DNA from 4 places in the Sporosarcina sp. P7 genome. Region 4 is predicted to be linked to each of the others. Evidence: riboswitches for the same ligand, from Rfam matches in the RefSeq annotation. Region 4 holds a riboswitch; each other region holds the start of a gene.
The links. Region 4 has a riboswitch for cobalamin ahead of CSV60_RS12510 (S-layer homology domain-containing protein). Riboswitches for the same ligand answer to the same signal wherever they lie in the genome.

Region 1 (5,656 bases), on a different contig from region 4:
GCACAACGTGTGGGCGAATTGCTTTCTGTTCACGTAATCCCAAGACCACATAACGAATTAGAATTGATGTTACCAAAAAGCGAATAATCACTGCTGACATAGTAGAAAGGCGTGAACTAGATGAATCAGCAATTGATTGAACAAATTGTCGGAGAAATTCTTGGACAACTGGGCAAAAGTCCCGTTCAATTGCCGGAACGAGCGGTTCCCATTGCGGTTTCCGCCCGTCACGTACATTTACAGCCTGAACATGTGGAAGTATTGTTTGGCGCAGGGTATGAGTTGACACAGCGGTCCGAGCTTTCCCAGCCGGGCCAATTCGCCGCCAATGAAACGGTGATGATTGCAGGACCTAAAAGTAGTATTGAACGTGTGCGTATTTTAGGCCCTGTCCGAAAAGCTACCCAAGTCGAGGTCAGCTTTACGGATGCCATGAAACTCGGCGTCAAGCCCCCACTTCGGGAATCCGGTAATATTGAGGGATCAGCACCGATTACATTAATCGGACCAAAAGGTAGTGTGCATATAGACCAAGGACTTATTATCGCGCAGGCACATATCCATATGGCACCTGCAGATGCTACGCGCTTTGGTGTGGAAGATGGAGAGTATGTCACGGTGGAAGCAGACGGAGTCCGAGCCATTTCATTCCGCAATGTCCGTATTCGGGTGAATGAGCGTTATCGTCTCGAAATGCATATTGATACCGATGAAGCAAATGCAGGTTTCATTACACAAGGATCAATTGGTCGTCTAGTGAAATCGGGTGACGCGAAAGAAGTGGCATCTGTACAAGCGACGACGGAAGCGGTTAAGGCTATTCCAGTAAATGTTCCAGAGGCATATGAATTCACAAAAAAACTTTTGTCGGCTGAAGACGTGTCCGAGATTTCAGAAAAGGAAATCGTTATTAATAAAGGCACAATTGTTACGGCACTAGCAAGAGATACAGCACGGGAACTCGGTAAAACGATATCGAGTAGAAAGTAGAAAAAGGTGATTACGCATGCGAATGGGTAGAGTGATTGGTAACGTATGGGCAACCCGTAAAGAGGATGGATTAGCAGGGCTTAAACTGTTAATCATCCAGCCGATTGATGCATACGGCAATAGTATACAGTCGCATATGGTCGCGGCAGATCGGATTGGAGCAGGGGTTGGTGACGAGGTACTCATTACGAGTGGCGGTTCTTCACGCTTTATTTTACCGAAAGAAAACCCGATCCCAATCGACGCGGTCATTATTGGTATTATCGATTCCACAGAAGTGAAAAGAGGTGATATACATGAGTCAAGCGATCGGAATGATTGAGACAAAAGGATTGATTGGATCAATTGAGGCAGCAGACGCAATGGTGAAAGCATCCAACGTGGAGTTGGTATCACAGGAGATGGTCGATGGTGGAATTGTTACGGTCATCGTTCAAGGTGATGTTGGAGCAGTTCAGGCAGCTGTTGACGCAGGTCGCGACGCAGCAGCGCGTGTAGGTGAATTACTAGGTGCGCATGTTATACCGCGTCCCGATGATTCAGTGTATGGCATGGTGAAACCCCTAGTGTCGACTACTCCAGAAATTCCGCAAGTTAAGAAACTGGCAGAAGCGAAGAAGGCACCGAAGAAAGACTGAGGAATAGGTGTGCTATAAGTGCATTCCTCATATTGAAGTCTATATAAAGGAGTGTTTTTCATGGCTTTCAAACGACATAAAATTGCAGTCATCGGAGCTGGTCACACGGGCTCTACGGCTGCATTGATGGCTGCACAGAAAGAATTAGGTGACATTGTCTTGGTTGATATCCCGGATCTTTCCAATCCGACTAAAGGGAAAGCACTGGATCTTCTTCAGACGAGTCCTGTACAACAATTTAATTCCCGTATTACAGGTACATCCAATTACGAGGATATTGAAGGCGCCGCAATGGTTATCATTACAGCAGGTGTTGCACGTAAACCAGGTATGAGTCGAGATGATTTAGTTGCAACCAATGCAAAGATTATGCGTTCTGTTTCCGAACAAGTGAAACGTTACGCGCCAGACAGTACCGTGCTGATTTTAAGTAATCCAGTTGATGCGATGACATATGTATGTTATAAAACAACTGGCTTTCCTAAAAACCGCGTAATTGGACAATCAGGCGTGCTTGATACTGCGCGTTTCACTACGTTCATCTCGGAAGAACTAAATATATCCGTAGAGGATATTTCGGGCTTTGTACTTGGTGGACACGGAGATGATATGGTTCCACTTGTACGTTATTCGTACGCCGGCGGCATTCCATTGGATAAGATTATCTCGAACGAACGCCTAGAAGCAATTGTGGAGCGCACTCGAAAAGGCGGTGGTGAGATCGTCTCACTACTAGGTAACGGTAGCGCTTATTACGCACCGGCAGCGGCTTTGGTTGAGATGGCTGAAGCAATTATTAAAGATAAGAAACGAATTATGCCGTCCATTGCTTATTTAGAGGGCGAGTATGGATATCAAAACATTTATTTAGGCGTACCCACTGTTCTGGGAGGCAATGGTATCGAGAGTGTGATTGAACTTCCGTTAACAAAGGAAGAACAAATAGCACTCGACAAGTCAGCTGACTCTGTCAGAGCAGTCATCGATATTTGCGAAAAGCAAATGTCCTAATCACTACGGATCTCTCTAAGTCGTACAGAGGACTTAGGGAGATTTTTTTGTGTAAAAAGTTATAAGGTCGTGTTTTAGTCATTAAATGATAGAGAAGTCATAGGTTTTTCTCGAAAATCTACAAATGTTAACAGGGAATTACAACTTTTATATTTACAATTATTTATTGGGGTGGTACAATAAACAGAATTCACTGAATTATAAAGTATGTCTGTAGTATATTTACTCGGGGATATATATAAAGAATTTCTTCCTTTTGACTTCGTAATGTAAGCGCTGTCAAATGGCCGATTATCATTAAATGCCGAAAAAACGTTCTTTTATTCCCCGGCAAGGCATATACTACGAAAAATACAAAATCCAGGAGGTAATTCTTATGAAAAACAACGACTATCAGAACAATTCATCACTACCCGAGCAGAACGAAACATTCTATTTGATCACAGGTTACTCGGAGAATGGTTTCATCCATGGAATCACATGGCAAGAGGCATATGTTCAAGGATTGGCGGATTGCGGTTGTCTATGCGAACAACAACTAATGTAAGTAATGAAGAACACTCTACACGACGGGGTGCCTAGCACAAAACGATTGTGGACGTACTCACAATGTTTTTTGCATAGGCACCCTATTTAGTTATCTCATGATTCTTCTGATGCATACAAACGCTACCACCCACTATGTTATCCATGATAAAATGATAGCAATAAAATAAATGAGTTTGCACGATGCGCTGGTACCTATCAAGGTATAAAAGGGAATCCGTCAACCGGAGCTGTCCCCGCAACTGTATACACGGACGACCGCTAGAATTAGCCACTATGGAGACATGGGAAGGCACTTGCGGAAGGATGAAGTGAAGCCAGGAGACCTGCCACGTATCGTAAAAGCGACACTTTCTTCGGGGGTTGAGGAGTGGAAGCAAAAAAGGTATCTACGTCTATGCATTTTGTGTGTAGTATATTAAAGCTGCCTGACTTTGTTTCCTCATTCACAACTATTGCAATCATTTTGCCGAAGAGGCGGAATGATTGTTTTTTTGTTGTTTACGAAAGGAGACCGGGACATGAGAGTAGTGGAAAAGATAACCGAACGGGCACTATTGCAGTTATTGTATAAACAAGTAGAAAAACAGCGTGGAAGGCCTGCGTATTCGGAATTTCATCAAGTAGTAAAGAAACTGTTACAGGATGGGTTATACGATCGATGGATCTATGATTATTCAGTAACCGAAATCAAATGGCTTGGCTTACAGGTTGTTGCTGAACGTGACAAATTGATCCCTTCTGCACTGTTGCAACCATATATGAATGAGTTTGTAACATCCAATTATTGTGATAAACAGATAGGTCTGCCTCAGGAGAGATTGATGCTCATAGCAATGGCCGCCATGCAACATGAAACTGTTCAGCGTCTGCGGAAAGTACAGGAAGCATATTGGATACTGAGCCATGGCTATGTGACGTTACCAGCTGAAGTGATGTCGTTCTTCGATAAAGCATTCTATCAGGGAAAGACAAGAGTCCAACAATATACTATGGATATTTCCGACAATGGAATCACATCATTTTTATCAAGCGAGATAAAAGAAAAGCATATATGTATACCCGATTATTTTATGGAACAAGTACAAGCGTGCGGCTCTTGGAGTATATTTGAAGCTGAACAAGTAGAACGCGTTTTTGGATGTTCGCTTAGCCACTTCAATAGGGAAAGATTTCTTCATGCCACTGACGGTCTTACTATTGACTATAAAGAAATCTCAGCTATCGGTTTGATGAAACAGCTGCTTGAAAGTGAAGGTATTATAGTGCATTTTTACAATAAAGAAAGACAAGAAAAAGCAGCATTATCCTCATATATTCAATTGCCGAATGTAATGCAGGCGACGGAGCTGGCACGTACATGTACCATACTTGTACCTTTGCTGAACGGCATTGAGAGTTTATGGGGACATGCATTACGGGTTGAAGTGGCGGGGTGGGAAATCGCTATAGCTAACCAGAAAATTGATTTGCATTCAGAGAAGGCTCTTCAGTTTATTGAAGAAGTAGCGAGAGAAATAAACCACTACTTGAACGTAGCATCCTGTGAAAGCGGAATGCAAACACCTTTGCGCAAAGCAGCCACAGTTATGCATCGATCGATCAACGAGGCGACAAAACACCAGCAAACCGCAATGATCGATCGGGTAATTGCAGAACAGCGCCATACCGATCAAGGAGGTTCTGTTACGTTGGAGAAATCTTCTACCATTGAAACAGCAGAACTGTTGCAGCTGCTCATGAAAGCATGGAGTGGTGGAATTCCTGAAGTCCGACTTACCTGAATCCCTTCTATAGGCTCAGCTAATTTTGCGCGTAGCGGAACTGTTTAACCAAGATTCCTTAAAACGAAAGCCACTGGATGAAAAAGTCCGTGTTGTAGAGTTTTTTGATTTTGACTGGCTGACGGGATCGAAAAAAGATAGAAGATTTATTGAAAGTGGGACACTCCTAGGAATTGATGTCACACTCTACCATCAAGTGGTGGTTTTGGAGATGCTGGATTTACTAGAACAGTTTTCTGTCAAGGAAATGGGTACATTCGCTTCTCTTCCTATAATGGAATCGGAGCTTTTCTTATTGGGAGTAATAGAGATATTTTTTTTAAATCTACGTCTTATTCATGGTAGGATTAATCTGTGACTCATCCTAGGAGTGTCAGGAGGATTATTTTGAATAGAATCAGAAACATCACAACATTGCAGTGGATCTTATTTTTTCTGTTAGCATTTTGCTGTACCATTTCCATTGCTTTTGTAAATCATAATTATTCATTTTATGATCGACCGATCGCCAAGGTAATCCATACAACAATAGAGGAAGAAACGGATGTAACAGACATGCATGGCAATGAAGATACGCTATTTGTCCAACACATCATAGCTAAGATCATGAATGGGGAAGAAAAAGGTCGGGAAATCCAGTTGGTAAATGAGTATTCATCCTCGGGGGCGTACGATCAACAGTACCAT
Region 2 (5,656 bases), on a different contig from region 4:
GTAGGATGCTCCGCTTTTCCCTTTATGAATTATCCCTGTTTTTCATCAGGGCCTCGCTTGAGGGGTACTCTACTCGCTTCTTCACTAGTGCTATTTCAACTAGCTATGCTTTCGATAGTCGTTAGGCATTTACTCAACTATAATATGATGGTCTGGAAAGTTACGGGAATACATACGGTTTCTCATAGCATGTGTAGAAATGCCATGAGCTAATGCCGCCTTTGCAATACTTTCATATACCACGTCATGGACTTGGCATTTATAAGCAGCATGTTTGTTGGTTGGTCTTAGTGATTTCGGGACAATTCTCTTACAGCTAGGAAAGTTATCACAGTCTAATCTATACGAAATTGTTGTACAATTAAGGGAAAGTGCAACAGATGCTGCAGTTATTGATGAATATTCAATTCCATCTATTATGATTGCTTTTGAGTTCTTCTTTTTGACTGCTTCAATCATCCTTTTGGTTTTTGGTTTCCCGTACTGATGATTTGAAGCGCCTGTCATTTGTTTCACTCTTAAACTGCGGATATGCTCTTTGTTTGGGTTTGTTGTAAAACAATCTCCGCCAATAGATGTCATTTTAATATTATAATATTCCTTTGATTCTACAGCATTTCGTTTAGAAATATAATATTCCTCAAGTTGATTCAACTCTATATCTGAGTATGCCTCAACCAGAATTACCCTGCTAAACTTTTCCTTACCATACTTTTTAAAAGCCCTTTTCAAATAAAGACCTGAACCCAAATATGTTTCCCAATTATTTATCCGACCGTAAATACATTTTCCAATGTATTTCATATTATTAACTGTATTTGTAGTCTCGTAAACAAAACCAAATGGCTTTTCCACAAATATCATCTCCTATAGAACAAATGTTCTTTATTTGATGATACTACAAAAGTTGAGATTTAGCACGGGATTGTCTTACTAAATAAGAGTTCCCCCGTTTAACGGAGTTTTCGACAGCCATTACTGACTGAAGGTGCTATTGTTAACACAAATTACTAGAATATATAATACCTTCATGCTTATTCGGATTCATGCGGTTTACTTCGTCGCGATAGAACATAAATGGTGTTCCTGTCTCGAGCTGGCTACGCAGAATACGTTTCATGATTTCAATCGCTGAAACCGTCTCTCGTGATAAATCTTCATTACGGACGCATTCTTCATACTTCTCGCGGAATGTTCCTTGTCCTTTTGTTTCATCATAGAAGTCTTCCAATGAATAGCCCATTTTCGTGCGGACTTCATGTGGATCGAATAAATGCCAGTCTTCACGGGACTCGACTTTCTCCATGAACAAGTCTGGCAAGCAAACGCCTGTGAAAATGTCATGTGCACGTAAACGGTCATCGCCGTTATTGAGCTTGAGATCAAGGAATGTGAAGATATCTTGATGCCATACGTCGAGATAAACGGCTACGGCACCTTGACGTTGACCGAGTTGATCGACACTGACTGCCGTATTGTTCAGCTGTTTGATCCATGGAAGAACACCGCTTGACGCGCCTTCGAAACCGCGAATCGATGCACCACGAGAACGAACTTTCCCCATATAGACGCCGATGCCGCCACCAAATTTCGACAAGTTTGCGATATCGGTGTTGCTGTTGTAGATCCCTTGTAAGGAATCATCCACTGTATCGATAAAGCAACTGGATAGCTGACCGTGCATCTTGCCTGCATTCGATAATGTAGGTGTCGCTACTGTCATGTATAAATTGCTCATCGCCCAGTATGCTTCGCCAACTTTATGAATGCGGTCTACTGTTTCGTCTTGCATTAGTGTCATCGCGATGATCAACCAGCGCTCTTGCGGCAGCTCCACTGGCTGTTTCTTAAAGTTTACGGTTACGTATCGGTCTACCAATGTTTTCAAACCGATATATGTGAATAATAGATCACGGGAAGGATCGAGTAGCTTACCGATTTCCTGAAGCTCATCTCGGCTGTACTTCTCTGTCAGAACAGGTGTATATAAACCTTGTTCCACCAAGCGTTCTACATTTTTCGCAAAGTCGGTATAAGCATCCGCCCCACGCAATGCTTGTTGCTTTGCATAGACGTCGAATAAATAAATTCGTGCCGCTACAAACGTCCAATACGTATTTGCTTCATCAATACGGCTTAAAGACTCCAGCACCATCGCGTTCGTCCATTCAGTTGCCGTGCTAGCCGGGTGGCGCTCCTGGAATTTCTCACTCGCTTCGATTAACGGCTCCATTTGTTTCTTGCCGAATTCTTCTTGTAAGTTTTCCAACACTTGATTAAGTCCCTTAGTTTCTTGAATAATAGCCATGATATCCGCTCCCTTTAGTTAATTAATTCGGTTATGTACTAAATAAAAAAAACTCCCAATAAAATCGGGAGTCGTCAATTGACGCTTAGTAGATCGCGGAAAGTTTTAGGCAGACTGAAATAAGACTGCTTTGTGCTTTCACTCTCCAACCCCGAAGAATGTTTTGCTGAGATGACTGGCAGGTCTACTGGCTGGCACATCGTTCTTCCATCTTTCCTTCCCGCCGAAGCAGTGGTTTTATAAGATAGTCGTCCGTGCCCTCAGTTGCGGGGGCAGCTCCGTTAGTGGCGGATTCCCTTTTAAACGTGGTGGGTACCAATTCATCTATTTGCTGTCACACACTATATATAGTGTGTTGATTCATATATAACCCTAACATGTTGTGTTCAAACATGCAAAACAAAAATCGAACCGAAGTTCAGAATCCTTCTTCTGAACTACGATTCGATTTTTGTTATTCAGTATTTTATAGTATATCAAACTTTTTCCTTCTTGACTAAATGGTTTGTGTGAATGCTTTAAACTTAGAAGTGTGTGGAGAAGGGATTTCCGCTACAATCCTAATTTATACATGGTAATAAGTTAAAGATTAAAAATCATATCCCTCACATCCACAAACCACCTCTATTACAAACGATCTTCTGCTTTTTCTGCTGTTTCTTCCCAACATTCCGCGCCTTTTAATTCAGGGATGCTGGCTGATTTGAAGACAGGATTTCTGCCGGCTTTACGTTGTTTAGTGAAGTCGTCCAGTACTTTAAAGGCAATTTTACCAAGTAGTAGAATGACGATTAAGTTAATGATGGCCATTAGTCCCATAAATAGGTCGGCCATATCCCATACAACTTGTACTTTTGCGATTGCACCGAAGTATACCATGACCAGTACGAGAACTTGATAGATTCGTTTCCATACGATGTTGGCATGAATGAATTCAATATTTGTTTCGCCATAATAATAGTTACCGATGATAGAACTGAAGGCGAAGAACATGATAGCACCGGCAATGAAGTACGGTGCCCATGCGCCTACTTGTACAGCCATGGAGTTTTGTGTCAAGATGATACCGTTTGTTTCACCTGTTTGATACAATCCGCCAAGCAAAATGATGAATGCGGTCGCAGAACAGATGATGATGGTATCGAAAAACACACCTAGACTTTGTACCAATCCTTGTTTTGCCGGATGCGATACGTTCGCTGTAGCAGCCGCGTTTGGCACACTACCCATACCTGCTTCATTGGAGAAGAGACCGCGACGTACACCTTGCATCATGGCCATCCCGATTCCGCCACCCATGACTTCTTTAATTCCGAAAGCATGCTCGAATATCAATACCATAATGCCTGGAACTTCAGAAATATTCATAATCACGATATATAATGCTACCAAAATATAGAAGGTCGCCATGATGGGTACGATGGTTTGTGTTACTTTTACAATCCGTTTGACACCACCGAAGACGATAATCCCTGTTAATAGCATTAAGCCAACCCCGACACTCCAGTTCGGAATGCCGAATACTTCAGTGAATGACTGACTGATGGTGTTGGATTGTACTGCGTTAAATATGAATCCGAAACTCATCGTCAGTAAAATCGCGAAGACAATTCCGAGTTTCCGCCAGCCTAGTGCTTTTTGCATGTAATACGCCGGCCCTCCGCGGAATGTGTCACCATCTTTCACTTTATACACTTGCGCCAATGTACTTTCGATGAATCCAGTCGCCATGCCGATTACGGCGATCACCCACATCCAGAATACCGCACCAGGCCCACCAATTCCGATCGCTAGGGCTACCCCAGCTACGTTACCTGTTCCTACGCGCGACGCGGCACTAATTGTGAATGCCTGGAACGGCGATACCCCGTCATTGTTATCCTTCTTCTCTACAATCAGGCGGAACATCTCACCAAATAAGCGCACTTGTACAAATTTCGTGCGAATCGTGAAATATAAACCCGCCGCCAATAAAAGTCCAATTAAAACATATGTCCAAATGAAATTAGTCACCGGCCCTACAAGCCAGTCAATCGCGTCTTGAAACATCTGACCACCTCCTTGTGATTCTATACCCTACTCGCCTACTAGCTATGCATGGTATAAGAAAAAACTATTTTCTACTGTCTATGTTGCAGGACAATTGACGCTTTGTTCTCCAATAACTTTGCTGCTTGTGCCATCAATTCAGCTAACGATTTCTCTCCATCGTCTAATGAATACAATTCGGTGAACCACTCAAGTAGTTCCTGACGCGCCGCTTCTTCAATCGCCCCTGAAATGACGATGACCGGAACATTCTCTACTCTCGCAAGCTTGGCAATCCCCATTAATGCCTTGCCTGCAAGCGTCTGCCGATCTGTCTTCCCTTCCCCTGTGACGATGAAATCTGCTGAAGATAGTTGCTTTGCGAAATCCATCGCTTCGAGCACGACATCAATTCCACTTTTAAGATTAGCGCCACAATACGCAAGTAATGCCCCTGCACTTCCACCAGCCGCCCCCGCACCGCGCAGCTCATGCAATCGCACGCCTGTCTGCCTTTCCGTCATGTCCGCCAGATGACGTAACCCTTCATCCAGACGCAGAACCATCTCTGCATCCGCCCCTTTTTGCGGACCGAAAACAAATGACGCACCCTGCTCACCGACAAACGGATTTTCTACGTCGGACGCAATGCGAATGTCCGTCTCCAGCAAACGTTTATCCAGTTGCGAGATATCAATTTCATCGATTATTGACAGCGTTGAGCCATTCATCTGCACTACCTGTTCGTCGGCTAAAAAACGAACGCCTAGTGCTTCGAGCAAGCCTGTTCCCCCATCATTCGTCGCACTCCCGCCAAGTCCAATAATCATTTTCCTGTAACCTGCATCAAGCGCATGACGAATTAATTGCCCTGTACCAAATGTTGACGCTTTCATTGGATCGAGTTCATGATCCGCAAGCAACAGCAAACCGGACGCTTGTGCCATTTCAATGACCGCTGTCTCGCCGTCACCAAGCACACCAAAGTGCGCATCCATTGCGCGACCAAGCGGATCTTGCACAGACACGGTTCGCAACGTCCCCCCAGTTGACGACATGAGGACAGACAGCGTCCCCTCACCACCATCCGCAACCGGTAAACGGACGACTTCTGCGTGCGGATATACTTTTTTTACGCCACTATATATAGCGTCGGCCGCTTCTTCTGCATGCAAGCTTCCCTTAAATGCATCAGGCGCAATAACAATTTTCACGGCTCTCACTCCCTTTATTCGTATTCTAGCAGATTATGCGGGAAAAGTTACCATAAATTATTGGATGGCTACTATATTTTTATCATGAAAGCTTTCAGATGTGGAT
Region 3 (5,656 bases), on a different contig from region 4:
CAGACAATAAGTGAACCGACTGCGAATAATAGAGCGAAATGCGTCGTCGTGAAGATGAAAAACGCGAGCGTAAACAGCAGCCACACGACGCTAATGAGTAGTGTCCTTATCATACAATCAGCCCTTAAAATGTCGCAAGCATTGCTTGATCGGGCGTGGCAACACTGTGCAGTAATTTTTCGAGTAGCGTATCCTGCTCATATTCAGTACCTGGCACGCCTGACATGACGATGCGGTGTCGACTTGTCGGCAACCACACAGCCTGGACATCGACCGGAATGACGTAATCGCGTTGTTGTAAAAAGGCATGTGCTTTCGCCATCTGACAAAGTGCGAGTGCGCCACGCGGGCTGATTCCTTGGTGGATTGATGAATGATTTCTCGTTTTCTCCGTTAGTCCTGTGACGTAGCGCAAGATTTCATCGTCAATGAATAGGTTCTGTACTTGGTGCTGTAGTGCGAGCAATTCGTTTTTCGTGATAATTTGTGTCAGTGAAGATAACGGATCTGCCTGCTGTCGATTTCTAAGCATGTCCACTTGGTCTTCAAAATCGGGATATCCTACGCTCAATTTCGTCATGAAACGGTCAATTTGTGCGCTCGGTAATGGTTGAGTACCGATTGTGCCGTACGGGTTTTGCGTCGCGATGACGTGAAACGGTTCCGGCAGCGGATAGGTCACACCGTCCACTGTCACTTGTTTCTCTTGCATCGCTTCTAGAAGTGCTGCTTGCGTTCTCGATGATGTCCGATTAATTTCATCGCCGAGCAATAAATTGCACATGACCGCGCCTTCTTTAAAGATGAATTCGTTTTTCTCTTTGTCGAACATCGTGAATCCGATGACGTCAGACGCGACGACGTCCGGTGTAAATTGGATGCGGTTCGAATCGAGACCGACGACTCGACTGAATGCTTTCGCAAGTGTCGTTTTCCCGACTCCCGGTAAATCTTCTAGTAAAACATGTCCGCCAGCTAGAAACGTCATCCACACGTTTTGGATGACGTCGTCTTTACCGTTCATTACTTTTTTCATTTCATTGAGTACGTGTGTTGATGGATTGCTCATTGTTTAGTTCCTCCTGTTGTTCAAGTTCACAGCGTCTACGATGTCTTCGGCTGTGATGGCATATGGGAATAATCCGCGTGCGATTTTGCTAGCGGCGGTTGTGTAAAAGCGGTTGGACGTGAAAAAGGTTTTCGGATAATTGATCGCGATAAGTGATTGATCGAACAACATGCCAACACGTGTAGATACTTCTGCTGCAAATTCAATATCATGCGTCACGATAATCGTCGTGATATTCTGTTTTTGAAGCGTTCGAATCAACTCCGTCACTTCTTTTTTCGACATGACGTCCATTCCTTTAGTTGGCTCATCCAGCAATAATATATCCGGTTTAAGCAGCAATAATTTTGCAAGCGCGGCCTTCTGCTGTTCTCCGCCACTTAAGTCAAATGGATTTCTTTCGGAAAGATGTTCAATATGTAACTGTTTCATCATACTCGATACCGTCGTTTCTCTCTGTTCTTTCGGCATTTTTTGCACAGGAACCGCATGGATTAACTCTTCTTTCACCGTTGTGTACATGAATAATGCTTGTGCGTTTTGCGGTAATAAGACGATATTCCCCTTCCACTTGCTTGGTGCGACGTCGTCTATCCATACTTTACCTGCATACGGCTTATGCAGTCCGGCGAGTAACCTTAGTAACGAAGACTTACCGACTCCATTGCCACCGACAATCGTGAAGATTTCGCCTCGATGTACCGTAAACGTCATATCCGCGAGTAGATTATCACTTTTTCGATTGTAACGGAAATACAGATCTTTCACTGTAATGAGTGGTGGATGCTTTTTTCTCATCGGATCCGTCGGTAAAATTGCCGGTGGATAGTGCCGAATGAAATCCATCCCTTCACGCACCGTAATCGGCGTCTCATCACGGAAGCCGAGCTTATAGTAGACACGCATCGCTGTCGTGAGTGCGTCGAGCATTGGATGTTCTAGCAAGGAGTTGCCGATTGCTTTCGGTGTTGTGTCATAAAGAAGGGAGCCGTTTTCCATGAACCACACTCGATCGCACACGGGTAATAACTCTTCTAACCGATGCTCGACAATTAAAATTGTCATGCCAAGTTCACGATTGATTTTCTCAAGTAGCGTCAGAAACTTAGAAGCCGCAATGGGATCAAGTTGGGACGTCGGTTCATCGAGTAATAAAATATCCGGCTCCATTGCAAGCACCGCCGCTAGATTAACGAGTTGTTTCTGTCCACCTGATAGGTCACTGATACTTTCATGCAACCAGTTGTGAATACCGAAGAAACTGGCGACTTCAGCGATTTTTTGTTGCATGTCTACCGTCGACACGCCCATATTCTCAAGACCAAACGCCAACTCTTGCCACACTTTCTCCATGACTATTTGTTCCTCTGGATTTTGCATTATATAGCCAATAGCTGTCGCTGTAGTTGACGCAGGTAGTTCATCGATTTTTTCGCCGTTCACATACACCGTGCCGCTAAGTTTACCGTTCGGCCGCATTTCCCGTTTCATCATTTTCAATAACGTGGACTTTCCTGAACCGGTAGGACCGAATAGCGTTATGAATTCTCCACGCTTAATCGAAAAGCTCACGTCTCGCAACACATGCTGTTCTTCATACTGGAAGTTCAGATTTTCGACTGTAAGTATCGCCATTTGACCCTCTCCTTCGCTTCATAGATAAACGGTAATAACATGAGCAAGCCGATGATGACGTAATGCTCTGCACCTAGTGTCTGTTCACTGATTTCTGGATAATACTGCGTCTGGTGCTGTGTGAAGTATCCAATGTAGTAAAGAAGAAACAGAACGAGTCCAGCCGTCAATATTCCGTCCCGTTTTGTGAATCGCCTCGTCTTATACCGCGTTCTCTCTTTCGCGATACCATACCCTCGCGCCTTCATGACATCTGGCTTCACAATGACAAACTCCGCTGTCTGAACGAGCGTCTGCCGCCACAATGCGAACGCGCGACGGAATTTTTCCACTCTGCTCCCTACATTGTAATAGCCGATTCCGCGTTGTGCCATTTGGTTTTCACGCCATTTTATTTTGAATAACGGAATGAATCGCCACAGCATGGAAACGAGAATTCTGGGGCTAGCGGACACTTTCGTCAGTACGGCAAATAGTGTGTTCGTCGTGAAAATCTCGAAATAACTTTTCGTCCAGAAACTGGTTGCAACTACGGCTCCCGCAATGACGAGTCCTTTCGTCACAGCTTCCAGCGTTACCGCGTGTTCATGGAGGAAAAATAACGGAGTGAAACCGTTATGTACAGTTGCTGGATACGCTACGGCAATTAGTAGAAAAACAAAAGAGTAATAGATCAAGTCTTTAGTTGCTGTCCGGACTCCGTGCAGCATGAGAAAATACAGAATGCCCCCGATCATGGCCAGCGCCACGATGATCGGATGAAACGAGCTGAACATCGTGACTAAAACGACTGTAACGTAGACAAGTAGCAATAGTGGGTGAAAGTTTGAGAATGCGCTCATCTAGTTTCCTACTTTCTTTATTTTCGTATATAGCTGTCTAATTCTCTACCTACATCACATGTGTAATGAAATTCCACTTCATCACCGCCCTGCGGTTCATATTGACTAACGCTACGGCTACTATATCTTTCTTCATTATATCGCTCTAATCTCTTTGACGCCTTCTTTTTTTCATCCTTCTGATTACTACGATGACCAAACCTGCAGCAATCTTGGAATTGAAAGTCGTTCATACCTTCAATCAATGTGATCCCGTCTGTAAAGTCATTCAGTCGTTTGCCATGTGGCATCACGATCATTTCCTGGGGAATGAGAGAATCGTCTAAATGATTTACAGTGACGACGTATAGTGGATCGGTCCGCCAGCTAGTTTTAGCGTGGAAGCCTCTACTTTTTCATTGAAATAGACGGAGCAGTTTTTTCAGTGGCAGTGTAGTTTTGAAATCAAAAAGTCCCCACCTCCTGAATGAGATGGGGACCATGAAGGTGTCATGCTTACATACTTTGGCAAGGCTCCTGACTTAGGGGCATATTTCCCCCATTACAGTGGCCGGACCGCTCAGGATTCTCACCTGATTTCTATTTATTCTTTGTTTACGGGACAAAGAACCAAAACACTCTAGGTGACTATTAACTAGCATATAGTTTTTGCGGGGGAAAATCAATAGACGGTGTACTGAGAGTCAATGTGTCACTGTCTAGTTATTATGTACTTTGTATATGAAAGAATTTCATCACGTCCTTTATCATCTTTATGCCTAATTTAGTAGAATCCAAATAAAAGACCCTTCCATGTCAACTCACAACACACGGGGGTCTTTATACTGCCTATAAAAATGCGCCTATCACTTCTCATCTTCCTCATCACACGGTGGCTTCTTTACAATCGTCTTCCCACTCGAATACAATCCGCTCGCGGACAACCCCATAATAATTCCGCCCAGTATCCCAGACTTCCAATCATTTGGAAACAAGTAGAAGATCCCGCTACCGATGCCTAAAAGTAAGGAAAAGATCGGAATCAATTTTTTCGGCAGACCATACATCTTTAAAATTTCCGTTAACCCAATAATAACAGGGATCAGTACAATATCTGAAACTTCCAATGCGTGTCCCCCTCTTTATCTATTCTATTCAGACTCTATGCAAGATGAATCGGCTTTTTGCATACAGTGTAGAAGAAAGATTGATGAAAGGAGATACCTATGGTCACTGGTTTGCTCATTATTTTAGGTTTGGTGTTATTGCTGCCGTTTACGGTCCCTCGTATTGAACGTAATTTGGAGCTGTTTTTATTCGTTATGGGGTGTGCTGCGGCATTTGTTAGTGGGGTGTTGCAGTGGGAGTTGTGGAATAAGGCGTTACGCGATCCATTGCATATTACGCTCGCCGTTCTTGCGGCGGGAATAGTCTTTCGCTGGATACGACATCCATTTGAGAAAGCGGTAGTAGCAGGTAGCCGAATTATTCCATTCAGATTATTCTTGGCGCTGATTATTATGGGATTGGGATTGATTTCTAGTGTTATCACGGCCATTATTGCAGCGTTAGTCCTCGTGGCGATCGCATCCGTCTTGCAAATGGACAGACGTTCAGAAATTCGTTTTGTGATCTTGGCGTGTTACGCAATCGGCATGGGTGCGGTGCTGACACCAATCGGCGAGCCACTATCGACGATTGCGACGAATAAACTGGATGAAGATTTTTATTATTTAATGAACTTGCTTGGAACCGATATTATAGCCGGTGTCTTCGTCTTTGGACTGCTCGCATTCTTCCTGATTCGCCCACGCAACCGCTCGCGGTACCGTTCTTCCGGACAAGCGGCAGAGTCGTACATAAGTATTTTCGGACGCGGCGTAAAAGTGTATATATTTGTTTTGGCATTGACACTGCTCGGTGCAGGATTTGAGCCATTGATCACCCTTTACTTACTCGATCTTCAGCCATTGACGCTTTACTGGATCAATATGATTTCAGCTGTACTCGACAACGCGACGCTTGCTGCTGCAGAAATCAGTCCCGCGATGGACGCATCAACGATCCAAGCGCTACTACTCGGCTTGCTAATTAGTGGCGGGATGTTGATTCCCGGAAATATCCCGAATAT
Region 4 (5,656 bases):
CTGTTAAAGCAGGTCAGAAAGTGAGTAAATTAAATACAGTGACTCCAAATACTGAACTTGTAACGGGTGTAAATGCAGTAGCGCCAACTGTTACTATTGACGGAACAACTTTAGATATTTCCGTTCTAGCTGCCAATTCAGCTGCTGATTTCAATGGTTTGAAATTTAACTTTGCACAAAACCCTGCAAATACATTATCAGTTACTTATAATGCAGGTGTTGTAAGTGTATTATTACCAAACACATCTCCAACAAACTCATCTGCTATTGACACAGCATTAGACACATTAGGTGTAGCTGGCGTAGTTACATTTAATGGTAAGTCAATTGATTTGAAGGATATTGTTATTGCTGCAGCGGGTACAGATTCACTTACGGGTGCTGTAATCACGCCAACATCAACAACTTTAGATAATGGCGTCACAGGAATACCTGCTCAAGCTGGTCAGTATAAATTCACTCTATATCCAACATTAATTACTGGTGACAAAGTTACAGTAAATAATATTACTTATACAAAAGTTGTAAGTGGAGCAGCAGTTCCTGCTAACAAAACTTTTAACACTGCTACAGATTTAGTTAATGCTATAAAAGCAAACGATTCACGCTTTGCAGCAACGTCTGCAGCATCTACAAACACAATTACTTTAGACGATGCTAATACTGATGGAGCAAGTGCGCCAGTTATTTCTGTAAACTAAAGTAATGATACCTGTGCATTGCACAATTCATACATTATTCTGATAATAATATAGTCTAGTAACTGAAGAAACAAGATCCTGTAGAGAGAAATCTCTACGGGGTTTTTTTCTAATCTGAGAATGCTCCTTACTGTACTTATACACTAAACGTAAAAGAAACTTGTAACCTGTTGGCTGTGTGAAGAGCCGAAAAAGGAATCTACGGAATCAAGAATCGGACGGTTGACTTATAATACAGTAATAACTGTGCTTCTATAGCCAACAAAGTAAACTATACGTTTGCTACTTAAAAGAAAGAAGAAAATGAACAATGTTAATCTTCCCATGAATGCGCGCTCTACTAATATGCAATAGTAGTAATCTATTTAAAGAATGCCGACATGCTAGTAATCACTGCTATAATAACATCATAAAGCCTATTCGGTATTACAAAGGAGGAAACAACAACATGTCCATACGTTCCAAACACTACCAACTATTCATCGCATTGGTGGCTATAATCGTTCTAATCGCCGCACCGATTACTACAAGTGCTAAAGGATTTCTCGATACTAAAAATAGTTCACATGAGGTCGCTATTACTGCCCTCGTTCAACAAGAGGTCATTACAGGATATACGGATGGGACATTTAAGCCGAATAAAACATTGACACGTTCTGACGTAGTGAAAATGATGGGCAAATGGCTTGTGTCTTTGGGGTACGATATTCCAGAAGATTATCGAACGAAGCCTCGATTCACTGATAGTAAACAAATCGCTAATGACGAACTACTGAAATATGCAGCGTTAGTAAAAGATCAGGGCGTTTTCAATGGCCAGTCTAATGGATCACTTAATCCGTCTGGAGAAATAACTCGTGAAAATATGGCGATTGTTCTAGTTCGTGCGTATAATGCCATTCACAAAACGGATCTTGTAGGATTTGTTGCGAAGCAGACATTTACAAGAGATGTAAAAGATTTGGGGAAGGCGAAATTAGAAGCACAACCATTTATTGATGTGCTCGACTTTTTTGATATTACCAATCCTGTTGTTTTATCATTTAATCCGAAAAATACCACAACACGCGGACAATTCGCATCCTTTTTATATAAAACAGCTTCTGTTCCAGTAGAACCTGAACAGAACAAGCCACAGCAACCAACTGATAAATCTCCTGTTTGGCAATACAAAGGCGAGAAGCAGTTGCACGTGAAAAATGGGGCGCAATTTACACTTCCAGTAGTTCAGGCAACTGACTATTCAGGTAAACAGATTGCGCTTCAGACTGTCATTACGGATGATGCAGGAAATATTATTAAGGAGCTCAATACATCTAACAGTGGCACTTATACAATTACGTATAGCGCGATAGATGAAGCGGGGAACAGAGCGAAAGATTTAATCATCACCGTGAACATAGCTCCCCCGTCACCTATTGAAGATGATGAAGAATTTGTAGTAGAATCGATTACGTAAATAGATGGCAAGCACCTGTTGATATGAACTTGGCGGGTGCTTTTTATAGAGGATGATTAACTAAATCTATTGCCTTTATTCAAAGATATTGGTTTAATGCAATTCGCTGACTATCATGCATCATCAAAAGAAACAGTCGAATTTATATGTACATTCAAGTAATATAATGTTTCGTGCTATTGCATACTGCCAGATTGATAACAACGATAGTGTTAACTAAATAATAATATATTGGTTCTCTGTTTATCACAGAGATGAAAAGGAATCAGGTGAGAATCCTGAACGGTTCGGCCACTGTATATGGGAAGCGACTTCTATATAGCCACTGGTTGGAAAACTAGGAAGGAAGAAACGATTACCCATAAGTCAGGAGACTTGCCAATTAGAAATACAGTAAATTATGCAGATAAAACGATTGCGGAAATGGAAGCTGCTTAGCATCATGGTTTGGTCAAAGGGAAAGATGGTAAGTTCATGCCAGCAGCTAAAGTGACACGTGCTCAAATGGCTTTAATGTTTTATCATGCGTATGAAATTCAAAACGGCACAAAATATAATGGGGAAACGAAAGTGCCGTTTCCAGACATTAAGAAATACGACGGGGAATCACAAAAAGCAATCGGCATGTTATATTATTTAGAAATGGCAACAGGAGAAAATGGTCATTATATGCAGGGGATTTCCACAACGGGAACTCATGCAGCGAAAATGATAATAGAATTTTCGGAGGTAAAATGAATCAAATAGCACAGTTACTTAATACCCCCTTCAACCTGACATTATAGGAGAAGGGGGTATTTAATCTGTCATAATTCTATTCAGTATATAAAGATTAATAAAGCTAGCGGAAATAGAAAAAACAACTAATAAGAAAAGGCTTCAGAACTATTTAATGCCTCTTTCTCTAACTTACTTTAACTTTAAATCAAAATAAAATAATAATTGGTAATACATTCATGTAGGGATATGGTAAACTAGTCTTGAACTAACTAATTACTCGGGGGGTAAATTTATTGAAAAAGACTTCAATGGCTTCACACAAATTATTTAAAGCGGCTTTAGCAACAACAGTAGCAACTGGGGCATTCGTTGCGGCTGTTCCAGCAGAAACAAATGCAGCAATTAGCTTCAAAGATGTAACGAATCCGGCAGTGCACTACTATAAACCTGTGTTGGAATTGGCAGGGCGTGGTGTAGTGAAAGGGTACGATGATGGTACATACCGTCCAAATGCTTCTGTAACACGTGCACAATCCGCTAAGATTCTAGCACATGTACTAGACTTGGACACAGTGAATGTGAAAGATCCTGGATTTAAGGATGTTAAAAAAGGCACGCCGTATTATGGTCCTATCGCAGCATTAGCTAATGCTGGATATATCAAGGGATATGAAGAGAAAGGTGTTAAAACATTCAAACCGAACAATAATTTGACACGCTCTCAAATGGCTAAAATTCTAACTTTAGGTTTTGATTTGAAAGAAGAGCCATTAGCTGCTAATCGTTTCAAAGATGTGAAACCAAAAGATGCATACGCGGGTTATGTAGCTGCATTACTAGCACTTAATATTACAACGGGTACCACACCGACTACTTTCTCACCTAATGGATTGGTGACAAGAGGTCAAATGGCGACATTCGTAGTTCGTACAGAAACAGCGTTAAAAGTAGAAAAACCAGAAGTGCCTGAGCAACCAGAAAAACCGGATCCGACACCACCTACGACACCACCTACAACACCACCTACAACACCACCTACAGAACAACCGGGTAATCCAACGCCAAATCCTCCGGTAGTGGTAGATGGTAACCAAATGTTAAATAGTAAAATCGGGACTGCATTAGCACAAGGCAATAATTCAACTGATGCTGTCGCAGTTTCATTGTCAGGTAACACATTTACTGTAGATATTAAACAACCAACGACTACAGTCAATGATTTTAAAAGTGTAGCAAAACCGATTTTCAATGCATTTAAGACAAATACCACACTCAATTCAGTTACCGTATCCTTAGTTATTGATAATCAAAGTGTTGTCATTAGCCAAACAAACATTGATAATAATCAAGACTTCGAGACCGTAGTTGATAAAGCATTGGCAAAAGTAGGCGCTAGTAGCACGACAAATCTAAGTGCTTTACGAGGTAAAACCGTTTCAGTGAACGTAGTAGGCACAATCGATGGCACACCTTTTAACAGCACATATTCATTCGTATTTGGAATTTGATCAGTAACTGAGCGGAGAGAATTTCCGTTTCTATATGTATTTTGTGAAAAGATGTACGCACTATCGATAATATGAGGTTATGTGTATTTAATAGATTTGACAAAGTTGAAAGAGCTACCACTAAAAGTCGAAAACTCAGACTCATAGTGGTAGCTCACTTTTAATTTCCATATTATATTAGGCAGAAGAGTTGGTAAACTGGTAAACTATACATAAGTAAAGAACAAAGGAGAGTAATATGAATAAAAAACTTAAGATATTCTTACTAACGGCATTAGCAGTTATCGTTATAGGTAGTAGCTATATTTTGTATCTATTCCAATTCAAAGAGTATGAAGTTGCTGATGAAGAAGTAGATGAAATTATAGAAAATCCATATGACATTACATTGCCTAATGGAAGCAAACTTGTTCTTGACGGCGAAGAACAAAACGACGAGAAGAATAATGAACAAACATCGGATAGTAAGTCTGATAATGGCGGTAAAAACCCAGATAGTCAGCAAACAGCAGGCGGTTCAACATCCATTTCAACAGGTGATAAAATAACAACCTCTAGCACTACAGGAGGAGGCACATCTGCTACTGATAAAAACCAATCATCTACCAGTCAAGTAGACGGTGTAAAACAACCAGCTAAAGAGAACGCAGGGAACACGACAGGTACCACTTCTTCTACTAGTGATCAATCAGGTAAAAAAGATCCTGCCGTTAGCAAACCCGTATCAGGAAATGCAGGATCCAATCAGCCAGCTAAAAAGGATTCTGTAGCGGCGATCAAACAAAAATATGAACCAACCGTTAACGATCTACAAGGACAAGTCGATGGCAAAATCAACTCGTTAATCAGTCGTGCGAAGAATGAATACAGTACGAAAAAAGCGAATGGTGAAAGTATCGATTATGGTTATTTCTACAATAAATATATGTCTGCAGCCAATAGTCTAGAGGCGCAGACGGATGCAGTATTTAATGGAGTCGTTAGCTCGCTTGAAAAAGATTTGCAGTCCAATGGATATGATAAATCGTATTCACAAAGCATTCGCGATGAGTACGCAGCACAAAAGAAGGCGCGTCGTGATAGTATACTGAGTAAAGCGATGGGTAGGTAAATGGAAAAACGACTAGTCTAAAAGGATTCCTTTTAAGCTAGTCGTTCTTTTTTCTGCGACGCAACCAGACGGTGATTTGCAAAAAGAGCAAGAACGTCAACGCTCCGGACATATCGAGTATGACGTCGCGAATGGTGGCGGTTCGTCCTCCTGTGAA

Region 1: it holds a riboswitch for cobalamin, as region 4 does, so the genes downstream of both, CSV60_RS01925 (hypothetical protein) here and CSV60_RS12510 (S-layer homology domain-containing protein) in region 4, are expected to answer to the same signal.
Region 2: it holds a riboswitch for cobalamin, as region 4 does, so the genes downstream of both, CSV60_RS05365 (ribonucleotide reductase N-terminal alpha domain-containing protein) here and CSV60_RS12510 (S-layer homology domain-containing protein) in region 4, are expected to answer to the same signal.
Region 3: it holds a riboswitch for cobalamin, as region 4 does, so the genes downstream of both, CSV60_RS08400 (hypothetical protein) here and CSV60_RS12510 (S-layer homology domain-containing protein) in region 4, are expected to answer to the same signal.

The regions. Positions count from the first base shown of each region.
Region 1 covers NZ_PDZF01000001.1:358,835-364,490, reverse strand. Annotated here, with positions in the region: gene CSV60_RS01950 (BMC domain-containing protein) at 1-87, shown strand, start outside; gene pduL (phosphate propanoyltransferase) at 121-990, shown strand; gene CSV60_RS01940 (EutN/CcmL family microcompartment protein) at 1,007-1,312, shown strand; gene CSV60_RS01935 (BMC domain-containing protein) at 1,287-1,628, shown strand; gene mdh (malate dehydrogenase) at 1,689-2,639, shown strand; gene CSV60_RS15810 (hypothetical protein) at 3,016-3,186, shown strand; cobalamin riboswitch at 3,357-3,533, shown strand; gene CSV60_RS01925 (hypothetical protein) at 3,707-4,969, shown strand; gene CSV60_RS01920 (hypothetical protein) at 4,995-5,327, shown strand; gene CSV60_RS01915 (YibE/F family protein) at 5,354-5,656, shown strand, end outside.
Region 2 covers NZ_PDZF01000003.1:215,466-221,121, reverse strand. Annotated here, with positions in the region: gene CSV60_RS05370 (GIY-YIG nuclease family protein) at 130-855, opposite strand; partial or broken gene CSV60_RS05365 (ribonucleotide reductase N-terminal alpha domain-containing protein) at 1,001-2,308, opposite strand; cobalamin riboswitch at 2,469-2,643, opposite strand; gene CSV60_RS05360 (alanine/glycine:cation symporter family protein) at 2,936-4,357, opposite strand; gene CSV60_RS05355 (glycerate kinase) at 4,429-5,550, opposite strand.
Region 3 covers NZ_PDZF01000007.1:27,295-32,950, forward strand. Annotated here, with positions in the region: gene CSV60_RS08380 (DUF58 domain-containing protein) at 1-113, opposite strand, end outside; gene CSV60_RS08385 (AAA family ATPase) at 125-1,069, opposite strand; gene CSV60_RS08390 (ABC transporter ATP-binding protein) at 1,073-2,704, opposite strand; gene CSV60_RS08395 (energy-coupling factor transporter transmembrane component T) at 2,677-3,546, opposite strand; gene CSV60_RS08400 (hypothetical protein) at 3,564-3,836, opposite strand; cobalamin riboswitch at 4,036-4,175, opposite strand; gene CSV60_RS08405 (hypothetical protein) at 4,392-4,652, opposite strand; gene CSV60_RS08410 (DUF1646 family protein) at 4,752-5,656, shown strand, end outside.
Region 4 covers NZ_PDZF01000013.1:27,580-33,235, reverse strand. Annotated here, with positions in the region: gene CSV60_RS12520 (S-layer homology domain-containing protein) at 1-701, shown strand, start outside; gene CSV60_RS12515 (S-layer homology domain-containing protein) at 1,150-2,160, shown strand; cobalamin riboswitch at 2,376-2,557, shown strand; gene CSV60_RS12510 (S-layer homology domain-containing protein) at 2,608-2,898, shown strand; gene CSV60_RS12505 (S-layer homology domain-containing protein) at 3,174-4,388, shown strand; gene CSV60_RS12500 (hypothetical protein) at 4,627-5,499, shown strand; gene CSV60_RS12495 (VanZ family protein) at 5,537-5,656, opposite strand, start outside.